2 regions of the Streptomyces sp. NPDC023723 genome follow, and region 2 is predicted to be linked to the other one. Evidence: riboswitches for the same ligand, from Rfam matches in the RefSeq annotation. Region 2 holds a riboswitch; the other holds the start of a gene.
The links. A riboswitch is a leader RNA that binds a small molecule or an ion and turns the genes downstream of it on or off. The one in region 2 is predicted to bind glycine.
Positions count from the first base shown of each region.

Region 1 (7,023 bases), on a different contig from region 2:
GCGCCGTTGGTGGGGGCGGTGACCACCCGGCCGCCGGCCGCGTTCTCCTCGTTCACGGCCATCGCGTACAGGGTGATCCACTCCATCGAGAGGGCCAGCGGGTCGCCCTCGGAGCGCAGCTTGCGGGCGGTGTGCGCGGCGCGGCGGCGGACCTTCAGGCCGCCGGGCAGGATGCCCTCCCTGGACAGGCCGCGGGCCACGCACTCCCGCATCACCCGCCAGATCTCCAGCAGGCCGGCCCGGATCTCGTCCTCGGTGCGCCAGGCCCGCTCGTTCTCCAGCATCAGCGCGGAGATCGACAGGCCGGTCTCCCGGGTCAGCCGCAGCAGCTCGTCGCCGGTGCGGAAGGGGTACTTCAGCACCGTGTCGTCGAGCACGATGCGGTCCGCGCCGAGCGCGTCCTCGTCGACCACGAAGCCGCCGCCCACCGAGTAGTACGTCTTGGTGAGCAGTTCGCCGCCCTGGTCGTCGTAGGCCCACAGGGTCATGCCGTTGGCGTGGTAGGGGAGGGCTTTACGGCGGTGCAGGACCAGGTCGTCGTCGTAGGAGAAGGGGATCTCGTGGGTGCCGAGCAGGCGCAGCCGGCCGTCCGCCCGGATCGCCGCCACCCGGTCGTCGGCCGTCTCCACGTCCACCGTGCGCGGGGAGTCGCCCTCCAATCCGAGCAGCACCGCCTTGGGGGTGCCGTGGCCGTGGCCGGTGGCGCCCAGCGAGCCGTACAGCTCGGCCCGGACCGCGGCGACGGAGCCGAGGAGGCCCTCCCCGCGCAGCCGGCGGGCGAAGATGCGGGCCGCGCGCATCGGGCCGACCGTGTGCGAACTCGACGGCCCGATGCCGACCGAGAACAGGTCGAAGACCGAGATGGCCACGGGGACTCCTTAGCGGGGGTGGTTCACGGGGGGCCGGCCCGCTTGTGGCGGGCCGGCCCCCCGTGCGGGGCGGGCTACTGGTCGAGCCCGGGATACAGCGGGTGGCGGTCGGCCAGGGCGGTGACCCGGGCCTTCAGCGCCTGCGCGTCGGCCGCCCCGAAGGGCGAGGGCGCCTTCAGCACCTCGGCGATCACGTCCGCGACCTCGGCGAAGTCCTCGGCGCCGAAGCCGCGGGTGGCCAGTGCCGGGGTGCCGACGCGCAGTCCGGAGGTCACCATCGGCGGTCGCGGGTCGTTGGGTACGGCGTTGCGGTTGACCGTGATGCCGACCTCGTGCAGCCGGTCCTCGGCCTGCTGTCCGTCCAGCGCGGAGCCGCGCAGGTCGACCAGGACCAGGTGGACATCGGTGCCGCCGGTGAGCACCGAGACCCCGGCCGCCCGCGCGTCGTCCCGCACCAGGCGCTCGGCCAGCACGCGGGCGCCTTCCAGCGTACGGCGCTGGCGGTCCCGGAACTCCTCGCCGGCCGCGATCTTGAAGGCGACCGCCTTGGCGGCGATCACGTGCTCCAGCGGGCCGCCCTGCTGACCGGGGAAGACGGCGGAGTTGATCTTCTTGGCCAGGTCGGCCGTGCAGAGGATCACACCGCCGCGCGGACCGCCCAGCGTCTTGTGCGTGGTCGTGGTCACGACGTGGGCGTGCGGCACCGGGTTCGGGTGCAGCCCCGCCGCGACCAGCCCGGCGAAGTGCGCCATGTCGACCATCAGGTACGCGCCGACCTCGTCGGCGATCCGGCGGAACGCGGCGAAGTCCAGCTGCCGGGGGTACGCCGACCAGCCGGCCACGATCAGCCGGGGCCGCTTCTCCTTGGCGAGGCGCTCCACCTCGGCCATGTCGACCAGGCCGTCGTCGCCCACGTGGTACGGGACGACGTCGTACAGCTTGCCGGAGAAGTTGATCCTCATGCCGTGGGTCAGGTGCCCGCCGTGCGCGAGGTTCAGGCCCATGATCGTGTCGCCCGGCTCGAGCAGCGCGAACATCGCCGCCGCGTTGGCCTGGGCACCGGAGTGCGGCTGCACGTTGGCGTGCTCGGCGCCGAACAGCGCCTTGATCCGGTCGATGGCGATCTGCTCGACCACGTCGACGTGCTCGCAGCCGCCGTAGTAGCGGCGGCCCGGGTAGCCCTCGGCGTACTTGTTGGTCAGCACCGAGCCCTGGGCCTCCAGCACCGCGAGCGGCGCGAAGTTCTCGGAGGCGATCATCTCCAGGGTGGACTGCTGGCGGCGCAGCTCGGCGTCGACGGCGGCGGCGACGTCGGGGTCGAGTTCGCGCAGCGGCGTGTACAGGGCGGCCGGGGACGCGTTCGGGGCGGCCGGGACCGTGTTCGGGGCGGACATCGCGGGCCTCAGCCGGCCGAGAAGGCGGTGTACTCGTCGGCGGAGAGCAGGTCGTCCGGCTCGTCCGCGACCCGCACCCGGAACAGCCAGCCGCCCTCGAAGGGGGCCGAGTTCACCAGCGACGGGTCGTCGACCACGTCCTCGTTGACCTCGGTGACCTCGCCGGAGACGGGGGAGTACAGGTCGGAGACCGACTTGGTCGACTCCAGCTCGCCGCAGGTCTCGCCCGCGGTGACGGCGGCGCCGACCTCGGGGAGCTGGACGAAGACGACGTCACCGAGGGCGTTCGCGGCGTGCTCGGTGATGCCGACGGTCGCGACGCCGTCCGCGGTGGCCGACAGCCACTCGTGTTCCTTGCTGTAGCGGAGCTGCTGGGGGTTGTTGCTCATGGCCTGAATTCTCCTGTATGCGGTGGAGTGAAGGGGAATGCGGGGGCGCCGAAAGGGCGGTGTGCGCCTACTTCTGGCGCTGGTAGAACGGCAGCGCCACGACCTCGTACGGCTCGTGGCTGCCGCGGATGTCCACGCCGACCCCGGCGGTGCCCGGCGCCGCGTGCGCCGGGTCGACGTACGCCATCGCGATCGGCTTGCCCAGCGTGGGGGAGGGGGCGCCGGAGGTGACCTCGCCGATCACCCGGCCGTCCGCGACGACGGCGTACCCGGCGCGCGGCACCCGGCGGCCCTCGGCGACCAGGCCGACCAGGACGCGCGGGGGATTGTCCTGCGCCCGGGCGGCGGCCTCGGCCAGCGCCGCGCGGCCCACGAAGTCGCCCTCCTTCTCGAACTTCACCACCCGGCCGAGCCCGGCGTCGAAGGGCGTCAGCGCGGTGGTCAGCTCGTGCCCGTACAGCGGCATGCCCGCCTCCAGGCGGAGCGTGTCCCGGCAGGACAGGCCGCACGGGACCAGACCGGCGTCCGCGCCGGCCCCGGTCAGCGCCTGCCACAGCCGCTCCGCGTCGGCCGGGGCGACGAACAGCTCGAAGCCGTCCTCGCCGGTGTAGCCGGTGCGGGCGATCAGCGCCGGGACGCCGGCCACCGTGCCGGGCAGTCCGGCGTAGTACTTCAGGCCGTCCAAGTCGGCGTCGGTCAGCGCGGCCAGGATGCCCGGGGACGCGGGGCCCTGCACGGCGAGCAGCGCGTAGGCGTCGCGGTCGTCGCGCACCTCGGCGTCGAATCCGGCGGCCCGCTCGGTCAGCGCGTCCAGCACCACCTCGGCGTTGGAGGCGTTGGCGACCACCATGTAGTGAGCGGAACCGGCCTCGGTCCCGGACAGCCGGTAGACGATCAGGTCGTCCAGGATGCCGCCGTCCGCCCGGCAGATCATGGTGTAGCGGGCCCGGCCCGGTTTGACCGTGCCGATGTTGCCGACCAGGGCGTGGTCGAGCAGGGCGGCGGCCGCGGGGCCGGTGACGGTGATCTCGCCCATGTGGGAGAGGTCGAAGAGCCCGGCCCGGGTGCGCACGGCGGTGTGCTCGTCGCGCTCGGAGCCGTAGCGCAGCGGCATGTCCCAGCCGGCGAAGTCGGTCATCGTCGCGCCGAGCGCGCGGTGCACGGCGTCCAGCGCGGTATGGCGGAGCGGGGTACTGCTCATCGGTCGTCTCCCAGGACAGGACGGCACGGGCGAGGAAGGTCCTCCCCATCTGTCATCGGTACCTGAGAGGTTCGCCGTGATCACGGCTCGCGGGGAGCCGGGACCAGAACTTGCACCTTGGGTGGGACCGCCGGTCACGGCGGCCCGCTTTTCAGATGTGCCTCGCCCGCGCGGTGACGGTGCCTGAGAGATTCAAGGGAGGGACTTGCTCCTTCGGCGCCCCGGCGACTGGCCGGGGACTCTCCCGCGCGGATTCAAACGGCCGGTATGCAGTTGGCGCGGCCACCCTAGCACTGCGTTTGTGACCGGCTTGTGGCACGAAGCGAATGAAATCGCGAGACCACCGCATTACCTTCTCTTTACACTCGACGGGGATGGGAACTCGTGAACCGCCCCAGGGGAGGACGATCACGGTGAACAGGACCACGGCATACGCCACGACCTCGGGACTCGCGCTGCCCGAGCAGCACACGGCCCCGGCCCGGGAGGCGTGCGCCGAGCGGCCCGCACCCGTCGTCCGCGACCTGCGGGACCGAGCCGGCCGCAGCCCGCACGCCCTGCTCTTCGGCCCCAAGGACCTCGTCGCCGTCACCGGCCTGCCCGGCAGCGGCAAGTCAACGCTGATGAAGCGGACCGTGCGCGGGGCGCGCGTCGACTCGCAGGACACCCGCGACCGCTGGGACCGGCGCATGCCGCGCCTCCTGCCGTACGCCGTCTACCGCCCCCTGGTCCGCATCGCGCACTACGCCGGGCTGCGCCGCGCCCTGCGCTCCGGCGCGGGCGTCGTCGTGCACGACTGCGGCACCCAGACCTGGGTGCGCCGCTGGCTGACCCGCGAGGCCCGGCGACGCGGCGGCACCCTGCACCTGCTGCTGCTCGACGTCGACGCCGAGCAGGCACTGGCGGGCCAGCGCGAGCGCGGCCGGGGCGTCTCCCGGTACGCGTTCCTGCGCCACCGCGCGGCCACCCACCGGCTGCTGCGCGCGGCGGCCGAAGGCGAACTGCCGCCCGGCTGCGGCGCCGCCGTCCTGCTCGACCGCGCGGCGGCCGACACGCTGCGCCGGATCGGCTTCACCGGCTGACCGGTAGCCTTTTCAGCCACACCAGCGGTTCCCCACAGGCGGTAGGCAAGCAGATGGACTTTCCGGCGCAGGCGCAGGCGCACCCACATCCGCACGGCGGATGGCCCGGCAACGAACTGGAGGAGGTGCTGTCGGCCGCCTTCGGCGTGCCCGGCGCCGGCGGCCGGATAGTCGAGGTCCTGGGCCGCAGCTTCGTCTGGGTCCCGCTGCCCAACGGCGGCGGCCCGCACCAGGGCCCGCTGGACCTGCCCACACTGGAGATCGCCGGCCAGGCGTACGTGCCGGTGTTCAGCTCCGAGGAGCAGTTCCGCCAGGTCGTCGGCGGGCACCTGGCGTTCACCGTCGCCCCGGCGGTGGAGTTCGCCCGCGGGCTGCCCCCGCAGGTCGGCATCGCCGTCAACCCGGACGGCGTGGTCGGCGTCCCGCTGCCGCCGGCCGCGGTGGCCGAGCTGTGCCGGGCCGGCCGCGGCCCGCTGGACGGCCCTGCGGCCGGCGGCCGGGTCCGCCTCTTCGAACCCGACTGGCAGGACGACCCGGTGGACTTCCTGTCCGCCGCGTCCGCCGAGTTCGCCGCCACCGGCGTGGTCCGCACCGCCCGCCGCTGCCTCGCCACCGTCGAGACCGCCGACCCGGTCATGTTCGTCGGCGTCGAACTGACCCACTGGGAGGGCGACGCCCGCGCCGTCCCGCTGGACGCCCTGGGCCGCGCCCTGGGCCGCGCCCCGGTCAAGTGGCCGGTCAACCTGGTCCTGCTGGAAGCGGCCCAGGACCCGGTCTGCGACTGGCTCAGGGACCACGTCCGTCCCTTCTACCAAGGGGCCTTGTAACCGCCGCGAGGGGGACGCCGCCAAGGGGCGCGGGGCCGTATCGACATGCGGCTCCGCCGCGCGGGCACGACCAGCCACAACGCACCCGCACCCGCCCAGGCGCAGGAACCCCCGAGTTCGACGGCGCCCCCCGCCCGCGGAGCCACCTAAGCTGGACCCCAACCACGCACGCTTCCCGAGAGGTCGGTAACACGTGAGCGCGAGCGGTACCGCCGCAGCCGGGCACGTCGAGCACACGCTGCGCCAGGTGACCCCCGGGCGCTACGACGCCTACGAGGCGCTGCTGCGCGCCCTCGCCTCCCCCGCCTCCGGCCAGGTCTGGATGCTGCTGTGGCACGGCCAGGCCGGCTCCCCGGACGCCCAGTACGGGAACATGGAGGTCGACGGCCACGGCTACGCGCCCTGCGTCACCTCCGCCCAGGAGCTGTCCGCCAGCGGCTGGAACCGGTCCTACGAGGTGGTCGACGGACTCGAGGTGGCCCGCGCCCTCTTCCCCGACCGCTACGGCCTCTGGCTCAACCCGCACGCCCCCGGCGGCGGCGTCGGCATCCCCTGGCTCGACCTGCGCCGCATCGCCACCGGCCTGGACCGCCAGCCCGCCGGGCCGCTGCGGCTGTCCGAACCGGCCATCGAACTCCCGCAGTTCTACGCCCTGCTCACCCAGAACGCCCACCGCACCCCGGTGGTCCGCGCCCTGCGCCGGGCCTGGGTGCAGCCGGCCCTCGGCGCGCCCTACCTGGCGATCGGCCTCGACCTGTACGACACCTCCTCGCCGGCCGTCGGCGCGGTGCGCGCGATGATGCAGCAGTCCGTGGGCGCGGCGCCGGAGGGGCTGCCGGTGTCGACCGTGGCGATGTCGGACACGCTGGACCCGGTCGCGATGTGGCTGCGCGCCAACGCCCGCCCGTTCTACGACCGGGAGGCCCACGCGGCCCCCGCCCAGGTTCCGGCGGGCGGGTACGGCTACCCTCCGGCGGGCGGCCGGTACTGACCGTGGACGATGAGGTTCCGCTGTGAACCGGCGTGATCTCCGCGCGTAGAGCGGAAGGTAAGCTCCCCATCTGTCCAAGGTGTCCCAACTCGTCCGCGTCCGCTCGGTGTTACCCGGCGTCCGGATAACGGAAACCCTCAAACAGCATCACGGTTGCGCATCCATTCACCGCCAAGTCTGGCAACAGATCGCCAATGCGTTGAAGACTCCCGCACCAGGGGCCTTCGCCCCTGTGTACTACGGACTGATCACGCCGCCACAGCGGCAAGT
Region 1 covers NZ_JBFAAP010000049.1:14,069-21,091, reverse strand. The annotation lists gene AB0G32_RS32510 (L-serine ammonia-lyase) at 1-869, opposite strand, end outside; gene glyA (serine hydroxymethyltransferase) at 944-2,263, opposite strand; gene gcvH (glycine cleavage system protein GcvH) at 2,272-2,652, opposite strand; gene gcvT (glycine cleavage system aminomethyltransferase GcvT) at 2,720-3,853, opposite strand; glycine riboswitch at 4,015-4,110, opposite strand; gene AB0G32_RS32490 (AAA family ATPase) at 4,267-4,935, shown strand; gene AB0G32_RS32485 (enhanced serine sensitivity protein SseB) at 4,989-5,762, shown strand; gene AB0G32_RS32480 (enhanced serine sensitivity protein SseB C-terminal domain-containing protein) at 5,956-6,753, shown strand.
Region 1: it holds a riboswitch for glycine, as region 2 does, so the genes downstream of both, gcvT (glycine cleavage system aminomethyltransferase GcvT) here and gcvP (aminomethyl-transferring glycine dehydrogenase) in region 2, are expected to answer to the same signal.

Region 2 (7,023 bases):
GTTGCTTGAGGACCCCGCCGCCCCAGGTGTGGAAGATGTCCGGGAGCTTGCCGGAGGCGATCAGCGCCGTCATCTTCGACTTGTAGGCGTCGTTCTCCAGCTGGACGATCTTTATCTTCACCTGGGGGTTCCGCGCCTCGAACTTCTTGGCGAGGGCCGCCCAGACGTCCTTGGTCGGCTGGGTGGTGGAGATGTTCCACCACTCGATGGTGGTGGTCCCGGACGACCCTTCGTCCGAGTCACCGCCGCAGCCGCTCAGTGCCGTCATGCCCAGACCGGCCGCGGCCGAGGCCGCCAGGAAGCCGCGGCGGGACAGTGCCGGGTCGCCCATGATGCGCTCCTTGGGTACGAAAGTTTCGGAGAAAATCCAGAAAGCTGCGCTGTTGCCGCACCCTAGAGACAGCGCACAAACGGTGGCAACCCCCTGTGCACCACGAATCTTTGCTCACGGAAGCCCAGCCGTCCCGGCATCTCGAAACATTCGGATCAATCCGCGAACCTTTTACCCGACGCGAAGCCTCGAATCAGCCCGCTTAACGGGCATATCGGACTACTGTGGACTCACCCTCCCGCCCGTCCGACCTCAGCGAGGCATCCATGAGCCTGAGCATCCGCAACCAGCTCCCCGGCACCGTCACCGCCGTCACCCCCGGCGAGGCGATGGCAACGGTCCGGATCCGTCTGGCCGACGGCCAGGACCTCACCGCGGCGATCACCCGGGAGGCCGCCGACGACCTCGCGCTCGCCCCGGGCTCGGCCGTCCGGGCCCTGGTGAAGTCGACGGAGGTGTCCCTGGCCACCGCCTCCGTCACGGGCCTGTCCCTGCGCAACCGGCTGCCCGGTACGGTCACCGCGCTCACCGCCGGCGACGCGATGGCCGCTGTGAAGATCTCCGTCGAGGGCGCCGAACTGACCGCCGCCATCACCCGGGACGCCGCCGACGACCTGGCCCTGGCCCCCGGCCTGCCGGTCGTCGCGCTGGTCAAGTCCACCGAGGTGGCCCTCGCCACCGCGTGACGGCAACGCGAAGGGGCCCCGCCGTTCGGCGGGGCCCCTTCGCATCTCGTGCTCAGTCCTCGTACGCGTCCAGCGGCGGGCAGGAGCAGACCAGGTTCCGGTCCCCGAAGGCCTGGTCGATACGGCGCACCGGCGGCCAGTACTTGTCGGCCGCCGACACCCCGGCCGGGAAGACCGCCTCCTCGCGGGTGTACCCGTGCGCCCACTCCGCGCCGAGCGCGGCGGCGGTGTGCGGCGCGTTCCGCAGCGGGTTGTCGGCGGCGGACCACTCGCCCGAGCCGACCTTCTCGATCTCCGCGCGGATGGCGATCATCGCGTCGCAGAACCGGTCCAGTTCGGTCAGGTCCTCGGACTCGGTCGGCTCGATCATCAGCGTCCCGGCCACCGGGAACGACATCGTCGGCGCGTGGAAGCCGTAGTCGATCAGCCGCTTGGCGACGTCGTCGACGCTCACGCCGGTCGCCTTGGTCAGCGGCCGCAGGTCGATGACGCACTCGTGCGCGACCAGCCCGCCCGGACCCGTGTACAGCACCGGGTAGTGCGGCTCCAGGCGCTTGGCGACGTAGTTGGCGGAGAGCACCGCCACCTGCGTGGCCCGCTTCAGCCCCTCACCGCCCATCAGACGCACGTACGCCCAGGAGATGGGCAGAATGCCCGCCGAGCCCCAGGGAGCCGCCGAGACCGGGCCCACGCCCGTCTGCGGGCCGGCCGCGGGCTGGAGCGGGTGGTTGGGCAGGTACGGCGCGAGGTGCGACCGTACGGCGACCGGGCCGACGCCGGGACCGCCGCCGCCGTGCGGGATGCAGAACGTCTTGTGCAGGTTGAGGTGGGAGACGTCGCCGCCGAAGTGCCCCGGCTCGGCGAGCCCCACCAGGGCGTTGAGGTTGGCGCCGTCCACGTACACCTGGCCGCCCGCCTCGTGCACGGCCGCGCAGATGTCGGTGACGTGCGCCTCGAACACGCCGTGCGTGGACGGGTAGGTGATCATCAGCACCGCCAGCTCGTCGCGGTACTGCTCGATCCTGGCCCGCAGGTCCTCGACGTCGACCTCGCCGTCCTCGGCGGTCTTGACGACGACGACCCTCATCCCGGCCATCACGGCGCTGGCGGCGTTGGTCCCGTGCGCGGACGACGGAATCAGGCACACCGTCCGCTGCTCGTCCCCGTTGGCCCGGTGGTACCCGCGTACGGCGAGCAGTCCGGCCAGCTCGCCCTGCGACCCGGCGTTGGGCTGGAGCGAGACGTTGTCGTACCCGGTGACCTCGGCCAGCCGCTCCTCCAGCTCCCGGATGAGCGTCAGATAGCCCTGTGCCTGCTCGGCCGGGGCGAAGGGGTGCAGCTGCCCGAACTCGGGCCAGGTCACCGGCTCCATCTCGGTGGTCGCGTTGAGCTTCATGGTGCAGGAGCCCAGCGGGATCATGCCGCGGTCCAGCGCGTAGTCCCGGTCGGCCAGGCGGCGCAGGTAGCGCAGCATGGCGGTCTCGGAGCGGTGCTGGTGGAAGACCGGGTGGGTGAGGAACTCGTCGGTGCGCAGCAGTCCGGCCGGCAGCGCGTCCGCGGTCGCCGCGTCCAGCGCCTCGATGTCGCCCTCGACCCCGAACGCGTTCCACACCCCGCCCACCTGGGCCCGCGTGGTGGTCTCGTCGCAGGCCATCGAGACCTGGTCGGCGTCGACGAGCCGCAGGTTGACACCGTTCTGCCGGGCCGCGGCGACGACCTCGGCGGCCCGCCCGGGCACCCGCGCGGTGACCGTGTCGAAGTAGTCGCCGTGCACGACCTCGATCCCGCCGGCCGCGAGGCCCGCGGCGAGGATCGCGGCGTACCGGTGGGTGCGCCGGGCGATGCCGCGCAGCCCGTCCGGCCCGTGGTAGACGGCGTACATCCCGGCCATCACGGCGAGCAGCACCTGCGCGGTGCAGATGTTGCTGGTGGCCTTCTCCCGGCGGATGTGCTGCTCACGCGTCTGGAGCGCCAGCCGGTAGGCCCGGTTTCCGTCGGCGTCCACCGAGACGCCCACCAGCCGCCCGGGCAGGCTGCGCGCCATCTTCTCCTGGACGGCCATGTAGCCGGCGTGCGGCCCGCCGAACCCCATCGGCACCCCGAACCGCTGCGTGCTGCCCACCGCGATGTCGGCGCCCAGCTCACCGGGCGACTTCAGCAGGGTCAGCGCCAGCAGGTCGGCGGCGACGGTGACCAGCGCGCCCAGCTCGTGCGCCCGGTCGATGACCGGCTTGAGGTCGCGTACGGCACCGGAGGCGCCCGGGTACTGGAGCAGGACCCCGTTGATCTCCCGCTCGGCGACCTCGGCCGGGATGCCGTCGCCGAGGTCGGCGACGACCACCTCGACCCCGGTCGGCTCCGCCCGGGTCCGGATCACGGCGATGGTCTGCGGCAGCGCGTCCGCGTCGACCAGGAACAGGCCCTTCTTGTTCTTCCCCATCCGCCGCGACAGCGCCATCGCCTCGGCGGCCGCCGTGCCCTCGTCCAGCAGCGAGGCCCCGGAGGTGGGCAGACCGGTCAGCTCGGCCACCGTCGTCTGGAAGTTGAGCAGCGCCTCCAGGCGGCCCTGCGAGATCTCCGGCTGGTACGGCGTGTACGCGGTGTACCAGGCGGGGTTCTCCATGACGTTGCGCAGGATGACGGGCGGCGTGAAGGTGCCGTAGTAGCCGAGCCCGATCATCGAGTCGAGCACCTGGTTGCGGTCGGCGAGCGAGCGCAGCTCGGCCAGCACCTCGGCCTCCGTGCGCCCCCGGGGCAGGTCCAGCGCGCCGGCGTTCCTGATCACCTCGGGCACGGCGGCGGCGGTCAGCTCGTCGAGCGAGCCGTACCCGACCTGGGCCAGCATCTTGGCCCGGGCTTCCTGGTCGGGGCCGATGTGGCGCTGCTCGAACGGAATGCCCTGTTCGAGCTCGGCGAGCGGGGTGCGCGGCGTGGGATGGGCGGTCATTGCGGAGGCCTCCTGGTCTGACGCGACCTGCGAGGGGCACCATGGCGCGGGTGCCCGGACGGCCTCCCCCTCTGTCATCTCGACCTGAGAGCTTCACCGGGATCCTGTCGGGCCGTCCCGGCTTTCACCGTCGGTGAGAGCGGAAGCCGTCGACACCCGCCCTGCTTTCCAGAGTGACCTCGTCCGTGCGGTACGTGAGCCTGAGAGATTCCGGGGAGGAGTTGCTCCTTCGGCGCCTCCGGTGTAACCGGAGGACTCTCCCGCACGGGGTCAGCAGCCGTTTGCCAGCGTACCAGCGACCCCCACGCACGGTCTTTCGAGTGGCCGCACAGCCAAATGTGCTCTTTTGTAGTGCTTACGGATGATGTACCGGATGGTTGGCGACCACCTGGAGGGCCCGTGCGTACCGACATCGATCCCCGCAACCTGATCGGCCGCAAGGCGTTCGACCGCGACGGCACGAGGATCGGCACCGTCGACGAGGTCTACCTCGACGACGCCACCGGCATACCCGAATGGGCGGCCATACGCACCGGCCTGTTCAGCCGGGACGCCTTCGTCCCCCTGGAGCCCAGCGAACTGGTCGACGGCACGCTGCGGGTGCCCTTCGACCGCGCGCTGATCAAGGAGGCCCCCGACTTCGGCGTCGGCCGCCACCTCTCCCCGGAACAGGAACTCCAGCTCTACCACCACTACGGTCTCGACCTCGCCGCCCCGCCCTCGCTCCCCGACCACGACTTCGGCCGCCTGGCGGGCCAGGAGGAGCCGACCTGAGGCGAGTACGGGTTCAGCACCCCCGAGCAGCCTCCCGCGCGTCCCACGCCCCGCGGAAAAGCCGCTCTTGCCCGTTCCCCCGTCACCGGGCCCCGAGCCTCGCCACCCCCACCCGGCGGCTGCACCCCGCCCCACTCGTCCCACGCGTGACCGGCACCTCACGCCTCCGCCCGCCCCGCCTCCGCCCGCCCCACCTCACCCGAACCGCACCGCGCGGCTGTCCCCGCACCGCCCGCACAGTGGCCGCGCGGTCACCCCGCCCCGTCCACCGGCTCGACCGGTCCGGCCACGGTGTCCCCGGGTCTTCGTTCCACCAGCGGCAGCGGATCCGCCGGCTCCAGTTCCGGGTCGTCGGTGCGGAACGTCCGCACCCGCCCCGGCCTGGTCGACAACGGCGTCTCGAACCGCACCGTGACCCGCCCCAGACCACTGCCCTGCACCCACCCGTGCCCGTACACGGCGTGCCGTACGTCGTGCCCCGAGGGCCAGCGCCGCTCGGCGGGCGGGATCTCCGGCTCGGCGGACGCGGCCCGGCCGCCCCCCTCCGCCGCCCCCGAAAGCCCGGTGGACCCCGCCGGCTCCGCCTCCTCCGCCGCCCGCTCCCCCGCCGCCTGCGCGAACAGGTCCTCCTGCGTGTAGTCGGCGAGCCCGGTGACCCCCACGCCGAGCAGCCGCACCCCGCCGGTGGTGTCCACGGCGTCCAGGAGCCGCGCGGCCGCCTCCGCGACCACCGCCGGGTCGTCCGTGGGCCCGCGCAGCGTCTCGGACCGGGTCAGGGTGGAGAAGTCGTACCGCCGTACCTTCAGCACGATGGTGCGCCCGGACAGCCCGGCCCCGCGCAGCCGCGCCACACACCGGCCGGCCAGCCGCCGCACCTCGAGACCGACCCGCGTCCGGTCGTGGATGTCGACGTCGTAGGTGTCCTCCACCGACACCGACTTGGTCTCCCGCTCGGCCACCACGGGCCGCTCGTCGTGCGCCAGCGCCATCGCGTACAGCGCGTGTCCGTGCGCCTTGCCCAGCAGCCGGACCAGCTCGTCCTCGCCCGCCTCGGCGAGCTCGCCGACCGTGGTCATCCCGGCCCGCCGCAGGTGGTCACCGGTCGCCGGTCCCACTCCGGGCAGGATCCGCACCGACAGCGGCGCGAGCAGCCGGCGCTCGGTGCCCGGCTCGATCAGCACCAGCCCGTCCGGCTTGGCGTCCTCGGAGGCGATCTTGGCGAGCATCTTGGAGGCGGCCAGCCCCACCGACCCCGTCAGTCCGGTGACGGCCCGGATGTCCTCCCGCAGCCGGATGCCGGTCAGCCGGGCCGACTCCGCGTCCCAGGCGGTCCCGCCGGCCTCCAGGTCCACGAACGCCTCGTCCAGGCTGAGCGGCTCCACCAGCGGGGACAGCGCCCGCAGCAGCTCCATCACCTGCTCGCTGACCGACCGGTAGAGCTGGAAGCGCGGCACCAGACAGGCGGCGTTGGGCGCGAGCCGCCGGGCCTGGGCCATGGGCATCGCCGAGTGGACACCGAAGACCCGGGCCTCGTACGAGGCCGTGGCCACCACGCCGCGCGGCCCCAGCCCGCCCACGACCACGGCCTTCCCGCGCAGGCTCGGCTTGGACGCCTGCTCCACCGAGGCGAAGAAGGCGTCCATGTCGAGATGCAGGATCGTGGGCGCGGTTCTCACATCTCCGATGCTGCCCTACGCCACTGACAACGCGCCCGCACGCCCGGCCCGGCGGGGGCTCGGACGGGCTCAGACCGCCCGGTTGCGCCGCCGGGCCAGTTCGTCCGCCGGATTGTTCCCGACCAGGGTCTCGCCGGTGTCGACCCGCTCCCCGTGCAACTGCGACAGGGCGCTCTCCACGTCCCGCCACACCACCCCGACGGCGATCCCGAAGATCCCCTGGCCGCCCTGGAGCAGGGCGTGCACCTCGTCCGGCGAAGTGCACTCGTAGACGGTGGCACCGTCGCTCATCAGCGTCATCCGCTCCAGGTCGCGAAAACCGCTCTCCCTGAGATGCCGCACGGTGGTCCGGATGTTCTGGAGCGACACACCGGTGTCGAGGAACCGCTTGACGATCTTCAGTACAACCACGTCGCGGAAGCTGTACAGCCGCTGGGTCCCGGACCCGTGGGCCGGCCGCACGCTCGGTTCGACCAGTCCGGTACGGGCCCAGTAGTCGAGTTGCCGGTAGGTGATCCCGGCGGCCGCGCAGGCCGTGGGCCCCCGGTAGCCGATCTGCTCGGACGCCATGGACGCCGCCCCTCCGCCGCTCGGCACCACCGCAGGTCG
Region 2 covers NZ_JBFAAP010000026.1:93,398-100,420, forward strand. The annotation lists gene AB0G32_RS25005 (extracellular solute-binding protein) at 1-331, opposite strand, end outside; gene AB0G32_RS25010 (TOBE domain-containing protein) at 598-1,017, shown strand; gene gcvP (aminomethyl-transferring glycine dehydrogenase) at 1,070-3,964, opposite strand; glycine riboswitch at 4,143-4,237, opposite strand; gene AB0G32_RS25020 (PRC-barrel domain-containing protein) at 4,364-4,738, shown strand; gene AB0G32_RS25025 (DNA polymerase IV) at 4,990-6,414, opposite strand; gene AB0G32_RS25030 (MerR family transcriptional regulator) at 6,484-7,023, opposite strand, start outside.